DNA from 4 places in the Agrobacterium fabrum str. C58 genome. Region 3 is predicted to be linked to each of the others. Evidence: predicted binding sites of a transcription regulator. Region 3 holds the regulator's gene; each other region holds the start of a gene.

Region 1 (2,203 bases), 1.4 Mb from region 3:
GTCCGCAGCGCGCAGATCGGCAACCGGAAATAACATTGCCACGTTATTGTGTCTGAATGAGCCGGACGACCTGTCGCCCGGCTGGCGCAATAATTAGTAAACCGGCTCGATATGGCTCAAAATCCGGCAATTGGAGATGGAAGCGGCAAGATTGATGGCGATGTCGATCGCCTCGACCGAATCGGCCGTGCCTTCCAGATAGATCACGTCATTTTCGACGGTTGCGGAAATGCGCGACTTTTCGAGACCCGATTCGAAGGCCAGCGCCGACGTGATTGCTTGGCATACGCCAGCCATGCGGTCTCCGAAGAAGCTTTCCTGAATGCCTGACAAATTGAACATATGCGTTCTCCTTCTTATGGACACAACAACGCCCCAAGGGCGGTTTTGTTCATCTCCGGTTCATCTATTTGTTCATCTTCCATTCATCTTGGAAAATTGGAACCCCCTTATCGATCACATTTTAGGTGATCGGGAACCATTTCGTGAGGCAAGCATTTCGCGCATGGGAGCAAACACCGCCATGAAGGCGCGTGAAACAGGGAGGAAAATGACATGCTGATCAACAGAACAGAGCCGTGTCACCACGCCTCGTGGATGAAACCGGTGGCCATCCACCTGCCGCTTTGCGTCGCCGTGGAGATCTACAGCCCGCTGGTGGCGCTCGACATGCTGATGTACCGCTGGCCCGAGGAACATGGGCCTGAATATGAAGAAGCGCGCAGAAACTGCCTCAATGCCATTGCCGGCAAATGTGACATCGAGATAGCACGGGAATCGTTTCTCGTTGCAAGCAGTCATGCCCATATCCTGAACGTCCACTAAAAGTCACTGACCGTCATGATGATTGAGCCCTTCTTCATGAAGGGCTTTTCTTTGCGCGAGGCTCCCGCAGCGCTTTCATGCACGGCGCAGCCTCCCGCCTGCCGATCATGACATGTAACTGTCACGCAAACGTTATAATCGGCAGAGACGAATTCCATGGAATCGATTGGCGGGTGAACCGCCGAAAGCTTGGGAGTGGAACTGGCCAGCATGGAAACCGTCTTTGCCCTTTGCGCAATTATGCTCCTCGCCTTCAATCTTCTCGGCATTGTTCTCGCCGGCTGGCGACTGACGAGACGGGACGCGGAAAACGATCTTGTCCGGCAAAAGCCGCCGGTCTCGCTGGTGGTGCCGCTACGCGGCGTCGAAAACTTCACGCCGCTGACGCTCTCGCGTGCCTTCGGGCTCGACTGGCCGGATTACGAGTTGCTGTTCTGCGTCGCGGACGAATTCGATCCCGTGATCGCGGAAGTCCGCAAAGCCGCCGCCGCATTTCCCTCGGTCTCCATGCAATTGCTGATCGGTGACGACCGCGTCAGCGCCAATCCGAAGCTGAACAATTGCGTCAAGGGCTGGCGCGCCGCCAAATATGAATGGGTGATTCTCGCCGATTCAAACGTGCTGATGCCGAAATCCTATATAGCCACCATGATGTCGGCCTGGCGGCCGGATAGCGGGCTGGTCTGCTCTCCGCCGCTCGGTTCCCGCCCTGTGGGATTCTGGGCCAATGTGGAATGCGCCTTCCTCAATGGCTCGCAGGGCCGCTGGCAATATGCAGCGGAAGCGATCGGCATCGGTTTCGCACAGGGCAAATCGATGTTGTGGAACAAGCCGTTCCTGGAGGACCGTGGCGGCATTCGCGCACTCGCCGCCGAAATCGCCGAGGACGCCGCCTCGACGAAGCTGGTGCGGAGCGCCGGCCGCAAGGTGCATCTGGTCTCCGCCCCGTTCGAGCAACCGCTCGGCCAGCGCCATGCCGGCGAAATCTGGTCACGCCAAACCCGCTGGGCGCGGCTGAGACGCGTGACCTTTCCGCAATATTTCGCACCGGAAATCCTGACCGGCGCGCTGCCGCCGCTTCTTTTCGCGCTTGCCGCCACCGCCATGATGGATGTGAACCTCGCCGCGACCGCCTCTGTCGTCCTAGCCCTCATGTTCGGCCCGGAACTGGCGCTCGCTGCCCTCAATGGCTGGCCAGTGTCGCTCTATACGCTGCCGGCCATGATCGCCCGCGACCTGATCATGCCCGTCGTCTGGGCGCGCAGCTGGATCGGCAGCGCGGTGGCCTGGCGCGGCAATGTCATGACGATCGGGACGGCGGAGAGTACTCTGGCGGGTCCGCCTGCGGAATAATTGAGAATATTTCCTGGGAGTTACG
Region 2 (2,203 bases), 1.2 Mb from region 3:
TCATCATCATCAGTGGCTTTGTCATCACCCACCTAATGATCAACAAGCAGGAATCTTACGTTCCATATATTACGCGGCGGGCGTTCCGCATATTCCCAATCTACCTCGTTACATTATTTATCGCGATTGCGACAATTGATCTCTACCAGGCGGCATGGGTTGAATACCCGTTTGCTCTTAACCGTGATATGCGCATTGCTCGTTTCGACGAGCAACAAGGCCAATTCTGGACTCATCTCGGCCTTCACCTGACGATGCTGCACGGGATAGTTCCTGATAACCTACTGCCGTTCTCCAGTACATCGATCCTTTCCCCAGCCTGGAGCCTCAGTCTTGAATGGCAGTTCTATCTGGTCGCGCCCTTCCTCATTACGCTGCTTATTCGAAACATGAATTTTGCACTCTTGGGCGCGTTACTTTTGCTCGGCATGCAGTGGTTGGTCGCGCACCAGCAGGTCTTCGAATGGCAATACAATGGGTTCTTGCCCAAGATAATTAGCTACTTCGTTATTGGCATCCTGTCCCGTCTTGTTCTGGAAAAGATGTACCGAAAACAGGTCTATTTGGATGTTGTGTTGATTACGGCCTTCTTGCTCTTGTTTGTGCCGACTTGGGTTGCTTTGATTTGGATAGTGTTTTTCGCGCTGGCAGCATACGAAAGCAAGCTTACAGATCTCAACATCCCTATTTTGCGACATTTCGGTGCTCTTGTCGCGTTTAATGGCGTGGTCGCAAAAATGGGCAGTTGGTCCTACTCTACTTACCTTATTCATATTCCTGTTTTTAGCGTCGTGCTGGGTCTCTATGTGCGAACCGTTGGTGTCGAGAATGTATCGCAGACCTACGCTCTTCTTTTATTGCTTGCCAGCTTTCCAGTGATCGTTCTGCTTTCTTGGACACTCTATAACACAATCGAGGACCCCTTTCGAAAGCTTGGCTCTCAGATCGCCAAAAGGAAAGCTCCACCATCAGCGGCGGTAACGGAACCGCGGGCATAGTACTTTCGGCGTGGCTTACCGGGGCGCTGTATGCGTTAGAAAAATTTGTGGTGCAGCCAAGACGCCGTTGGTTGTGAAGTATGTGAAAACATTCGGAGCAATCTTTGGGCGTTATTCGCGTTTTCGTGAGGCCGTCAGTCATATTCCATACAAAAACCCGCCGCTGTCATGTTGCTGAAACACGAGTCTGGTTCTGAGAGGTAAGAAAGCCGCAGGGACGCAACCGAACAGGGGGAATAAATCCGTGGCCGGTCAAATCGAAACCAGACAGTTCAGAACGCTTTTCATTTCGGATGTTCATCTTGGCTCCAAGGCGGCCAAGACGGATTTCCTGCTCGACTTCCTGAAATACCACGAGGCCGAGACGATCATCATGGTCGGCGACATCGTCGACGGCTGGCGGCTGCGCCGCAGCTGGTACTGGCCGCAGGGCTGCAACGACGTGGTGCAGAAGCTGCTGCGCAAGGCCCGCAAGGGAACCCGCATCGTTTACATTCCCGGCAATCACGACGAATTCCTGCGGGAATTTCCGGGCATGCATTTCGGCGGCATCGAAGTGGCCGAGCGCATGATCCACGAGGCTGCCGACGGCAAGAAATATCTCGTCATCCACGGCGACGAGTTCGACGTGGTGGTGCGCAACGCCCGCCTGCTCGCCTATCTCGGCGACTGGGCCTATGACGCGGCAATCGCCATCAACATCGCCATCGCCGCCGTGCGCCGCCGCATCGGCCTGCCTTACTGGTCGTTCTCGGCCTGGGCCAAGCTGCAGGTCAAACACGCCGTCAACTTCATCGGCGAGTTCCAGCGCGTGGTGGCCGACGAGGCGCGGCGCAACAATGTCGACGGCGTGATCTGTGGTCACATTCACCACGCCATCATGGAAGACATGGACGGCATTCGCTACATCAACACCGGCGACTGGGTGGAGAGCTGCACGGCGATTGCCGAAAATGCCGATGGCAGCTTCGAGCTGATCACCTGGATGCAGACGAGTGAAGCCACCGCTGAACATGCTTCGGATGAAATGGAGCCGGTGAATATTCCGGGGCTGATCGGCAAGCACGCGGCGTGATTGGGACCTGCGGGCTAAAGGGATACCTGGCCTTCGGTGTTTTCCTTGAGATCAATACGCGCTCGTGTGGGGCGAGTGGATGTCGCTTGTTTCTTCTCCCCGCCGGGGAGAAGGTCGCGGCAGCGGGATG
Region 3 (2,203 bases):
AAGAGATCGGCGTCGAGACTGCAGAAGTTCTCGATTACGTTCCTTCCAGAAACGTCGTCACCCCGATTTCCCGTCGCCTGACGCTGACGGAACTGACGGAGCGCACCTGCAAGTGGCCGGTCGGCGACCCCTTGAAAGATGATTTCCATTTCTGCGGTTGTGAAGCGCTGGAATCTTCGCCCTATTGCAAGTTCCATGCGAAGCTCGCCTACCAGCCGGTTAGCGAGCGCCGTAAGGCTTGAGTGTTGCGGCACGCATTTGACACTCAAAAACTACGGGCTTTCGGGCCCGTTTTTTTGTGACAAAAGTATCGCGCTTCCCGGTCAGCGACAGCAGAGCGTCAAGGCTTTCCTCACCGCCGTCGGGTTTCGCCCGGCAATCCGGATTTCTGCGAGCCATCGGCAAGTTGTCAAAGGGATGATGCTGTCGTCTTTGCGGAAGGTTCAAAATGAAAAGGCCCGACACCATTCCGGTTTCGGGCCTTTCGATTTTGGAGTATGTCGCGCTGAAAGGAACCGTCAGTTCGGTTCCTCTCAGGCTTCCATCGAATATCCGGCACCACGCACGGTGCGGATGACATCCTGCATATGGGAGAAATTGAGCGCCTTGCGCAGGCGTCCGACATGCACGTCAACGGTACGCTCGTCGACGTAGATATCGTGGCCCCAGACGCCATCCAGCAATTGCGAGCGGGAGAACACCCGGCCCGGCGAGGTCATCAGGAACTCCAGCAGGCGGAATTCCGTCGGGCCGAGGCGCACTTCGCGGCTTTTGCGGTGAACGCGATGGGTCTCGCGATCCAGTTCGATATCACCACATTTCAGCACCGAAGACAGAACCTCGGGACGCGCCCGGCGCAGCATGGCCTTGACGCGGGCCATGAGTTCCGGCGTCGAGAACGGCTTGACGACATAATCGTCGGCGCCGGTGGCAAGGCCACGAACGCGCTCGCTCTCTTCGCCACGCGCCGTCAGCATGATGATGGGCAGGCGTTCCGTTTCCGGCCGCATTCTGAGCCTCCGGCAAAGTTCGATGCCGGAGACGCCAGGCAGCATCCAGTCCAGGATGAGAAGATCCGGAATACGCTCCTGCAACCTGATTTCCGCCTCGTCGCCACGGGGTATCGTGTCGACGTCGTATCCCTCAGCCTCGAGATTGTAACGAAGCAGGACGCTCAGCGCTTCCTCGTCTTCCACAACTGCAATCTTCGGCACCATATGCTAACTCCGCACAAGCCTCTGCCTGTCTGTTACTCGGTCACCGAACCGAGCGTGTTGGAACTGTCGTCCTTCGGACGCTCGCCCTCCGGCTGGCTGCCGGTGGCCATGTAATAGATCGTCTCGGCGATATTGGTGGCGTGGTCGCCGATACGCTCGATGTTCTTGGCGCAGAACAGAAGATGCGTGCAGGTGGTGATATTGCGCGGATCTTCCATCATGTAGGTCAGAAGCTCACGGAAGAGCGACGTATACATGGCGTCGATTTCCTCGTCGCGCTCGCGGATGGCATTGGCCTTCTCGGCGGATCGGGTGGAATAGACGTCAAGCACTTCCTTGAGCTGCACCAGCGCCAGTTCCGACAGATGCTCGATGCCACGGGCGAGCTTGCGCGGAACGCCGGTTCCGGCAACCGCAATGACGCGCTTGGCGGTATTCTTGCCGAGATCACCGACGCGCTCCAGGTCAGCGGCAATACGCAGGGTGCCGATGATTTCGCGAAGGTCAGCCGCCATCGGCTGGCGTCTGGCGATGGTGACAATCGCCTTGTCGCCGATTTCGCGCTCAGCGTGGTCAAGAATGGTATCGTCCGAAATGACTTTCTGCGCGAGCGCAGCATCGGAATTCACGAGCGCACGCACGGCGTCGCCGCACATCTGCTCGGCAAGACCGCCCATTTCGGCGATACGACGCGTCAGAAACTTCAGTTCATCATCATAGGCAGACAGAATATGCGAATGGGTCGTTGTCTGTGTCATGGTCTAGTCCTCCGGCTTGGCCTGCATGCGCGTGCCCGGAAGCGGGCACGGCAGAGGCACCAGTCTTGTTCGGTTTCGAGAAAGCGCCGGCCAGGATCAGCCGAAGCGGCCCATGATGTAGTCCTGCGTGCGCTGGTCGTCCGGATTGGTGAACATCTTGTCGGTTTCGTTTTCTTCGACAAGGTGACCAAGGTGGAACATGGCCGTGCGCTGGGAAACACGCGCCGC
Region 4 (2,203 bases), 720 kb from region 3:
CAGGCCTTGTCGGCGGTGCCGGCGCCGTTGTCGCGTTCGATGACCAGTGCGGTGCTGTCATCAAGCATGTTGAAGTCGCCGATGGCTTCGCCGCCCTGCGCCAGCGGATAGAGCCAGGTGCGGCCGGTCCATTCTTTCTTGGCGGTGTCGAGTTCGATGATGCGCAGCGCGGTCGCGCCGTCTTCGGTCTTCTCCACCTGGCCATCGGCCATGTAAAGCGGGCCTTCCAGAAGGCCGTAAAGCTTCGAGCCGTCCTTGGAGAGCGCCATGCCCTCATAGCCGCCAGATCGTTTCAGGTTGAAGGCCGGCATTTTCTGCGTCGGGTTGCCGGGCAGGGCGAGCGTGGGATGATCGGGAGACTTCACCTCGATGTCGCCGGCCTTGGTGGAGATGACATCGGTCAGCTTGCCGTCGCGGGTGAATTTCAGGATATAGGGGCCGAATTCCTCGCCCACCCAGAAACCATCGGCGACCGGCTGAATGGATTCGACGTCGAAATCCGCACCGGTCAGGTAACGCTTGCTGGAGCCTTCGAGAACGATGGGGAAGGGTGCCTTCATGTCAGGGTCGGAGAGAAACACGGTCTCCAGCGCATTGACCTTGCCGGCGTCCCAGTCGAACTTCAGATGGTGAAGCATCAGCATGGCGTCGCTGGAATTGAGCTTGGAGCCGAAGCCATTGTCGGAAAGGCTCCAGAAGCTGCCGTCGGGCATCGCCTTGATGCCGGAGAAACCCTGCATCGGCTGGCCGTTAAACGGCATGGAAAGACCGGTCAGTCGCACGCCGTCCTTGCCCGGCACGGTGCCGAGACCTTCCGCGCGCTTGCGGTCGGCGGTGGTGAACTTGGCGGAGGTCTTGAGGTGTTCAGGCGCGTCAGTGGGCGCCGGGATGATGGTGTTCGCCGGCAGGATGGCGTGGGAGACCAGCTTTGCAGGGAATTCCTGTTCGGCCGCGTGCGAGATGGAGGCGAACGCAAGGATGGCGCAGGACGCAAAAAGAATGTGCTTCATGATGGAGACCCCTCTCAATACCTGTTGAAGACAGGATTGACGCGATAGGGTCGCCGCATGACAGGCAGGTGATTGCCGTTTGAAGCTTTGATGAAATTTTGTGAGGGCCGTCGCCGGCAAATAGCCTCCGGGTGCCGATAAGCCTTATGCGGCAGGGGCCTGATATTGGCTGAGCGTGCAGACGCCGAGCGTCTGGCCACGGCCTTTCACCGCATGTTCGCCGAGATATTCGCTGCGTACGCCCTTCGGAAGCACCAGCTGGTGGGCGAGATCGGCGGAAATCAGCACCGGATGGCCGAGCATCTTGCTCAGCGATTCGAGCCGGGATGTCGTGTTCACCGTATCTCCGAAATAGGTGATCTTGTGGTGATCGACACCGATTTCTGCCGTGATGACCGGCCCGCCATGGATGGCGAAACGCAGGCGTGGCACTTCGCCGAAGCGGGAGAGCCACATGTCGCGTTTTTCCTCCATGGTCGCCTGGATGTCGAACACGCAGCGCACGCAGGCCGCCCGCCGGATCGCCATGTGATAGGGCCAGGTGATGATGGCGGCATCGCCAATGTAATCGTCGATGACGCCGCCATGTCTTCTCACTGGTGCGGCATAGCTGGCAAAGATTTCGCCGAGGAATTCCTGGGCCTTCAGATCGCCATGGGTTTCGGCGAAGGAGGTGGAGCCGACGAGATCGATGAAGATGAAGACGCGGTCTTCGCTGACCGGGCGGCGATAGCGCCCAAGAATGAGGTCGATGAAGATATCGCGACCGAGAAGCTCGCGCACGCGCATGATGAAGACGATGATGCCGCAGACGATAAGCGTGAAGATCAGCGTCTGCACTTCGGCATGCACCGCCCGTTTCCAGGTGCCGGGAAATATCCCGCTGAGCCACAGGATCGTGCCACCGAGCCCGAAGCCGCAGAAGACGAGAATGGCATAGATGATGAGGCCGACGGCGATATAGGCCGGTGTCGGCAAGGCGCTCACCTGCCGCGACAGGCCGGGCAAGATGTAACCGCGCTCAAAGGCGAGAATCGGTGCGCAGGCGAAAAGCGCATAGGTCGCGCCGATCAACGCGCCGCCGCCATATTCCAGAAAGGCGTAGGCCACCCCGGCGCCGGCCACGGCAACGAAGAGCACCACGTAATCCAGAATGGGCAGCAATTTTCTCATGTCAGCTCTGATCTCGAAAA

What was found. Region 3 encodes PhoB, which activates phosphate uptake and scavenging genes when phosphate is short. Its sites were predicted from a motif close to TGTCATNNANCTGTCAT; they were not measured.
Region 1: the regulator PhoB is predicted to act here: its motif matches at 934-950, upstream of ATU_RS08850 (ceramide glucosyltransferase).
Region 2: the regulator PhoB is predicted to act here: its motif matches at 1,163-1,179, upstream of ATU_RS08100 (UDP-2,3-diacylglucosamine diphosphatase).
Region 4: the regulator PhoB is predicted to act here: its motif matches at 1,090-1,106, upstream of ATU_RS05670 (esterase-like activity of phytase family protein).

What each region holds. Positions count from the first base shown of each region.
Region 1 is NC_003062.2:1,789,486-1,791,688, forward strand. Features, by position in the region: gene ATU_RS08835 (DUF192 domain-containing protein) at 1-33, shown strand, start outside; gene ATU_RS08840 (BON domain-containing protein) at 94-342, opposite strand; gene ATU_RS08845 (DUF982 domain-containing protein) at 556-825, shown strand; gene ATU_RS08850 (ceramide glucosyltransferase) at 1,036-2,178, shown strand.
Region 2 is NC_003062.2:1,632,934-1,635,136, reverse strand. Features, by position in the region: gene ATU_RS08105 (acyltransferase family protein) at 1-998, shown strand, start outside; gene ATU_RS08100 (UDP-2,3-diacylglucosamine diphosphatase) at 1,243-2,073, shown strand.
Region 3 is NC_003062.2:421,103-423,305, reverse strand. Features, by position in the region: gene ATU_RS02050 (GcrA family cell cycle regulator) at 1-242, shown strand, start outside; gene phoB (phosphate regulon transcriptional regulator PhoB) at 534-1,217, opposite strand; gene phoU (phosphate signaling complex protein PhoU) at 1,250-1,975, opposite strand; gene pstB (phosphate ABC transporter ATP-binding protein PstB) at 2,072-2,203, opposite strand, start outside.
Region 4 is NC_003062.2:1,138,957-1,141,159, forward strand. Features, by position in the region: gene ATU_RS05670 (esterase-like activity of phytase family protein) at 1-1,010, opposite strand, end outside; gene ATU_RS05675 (adenylate/guanylate cyclase domain-containing protein) at 1,155-2,183, opposite strand.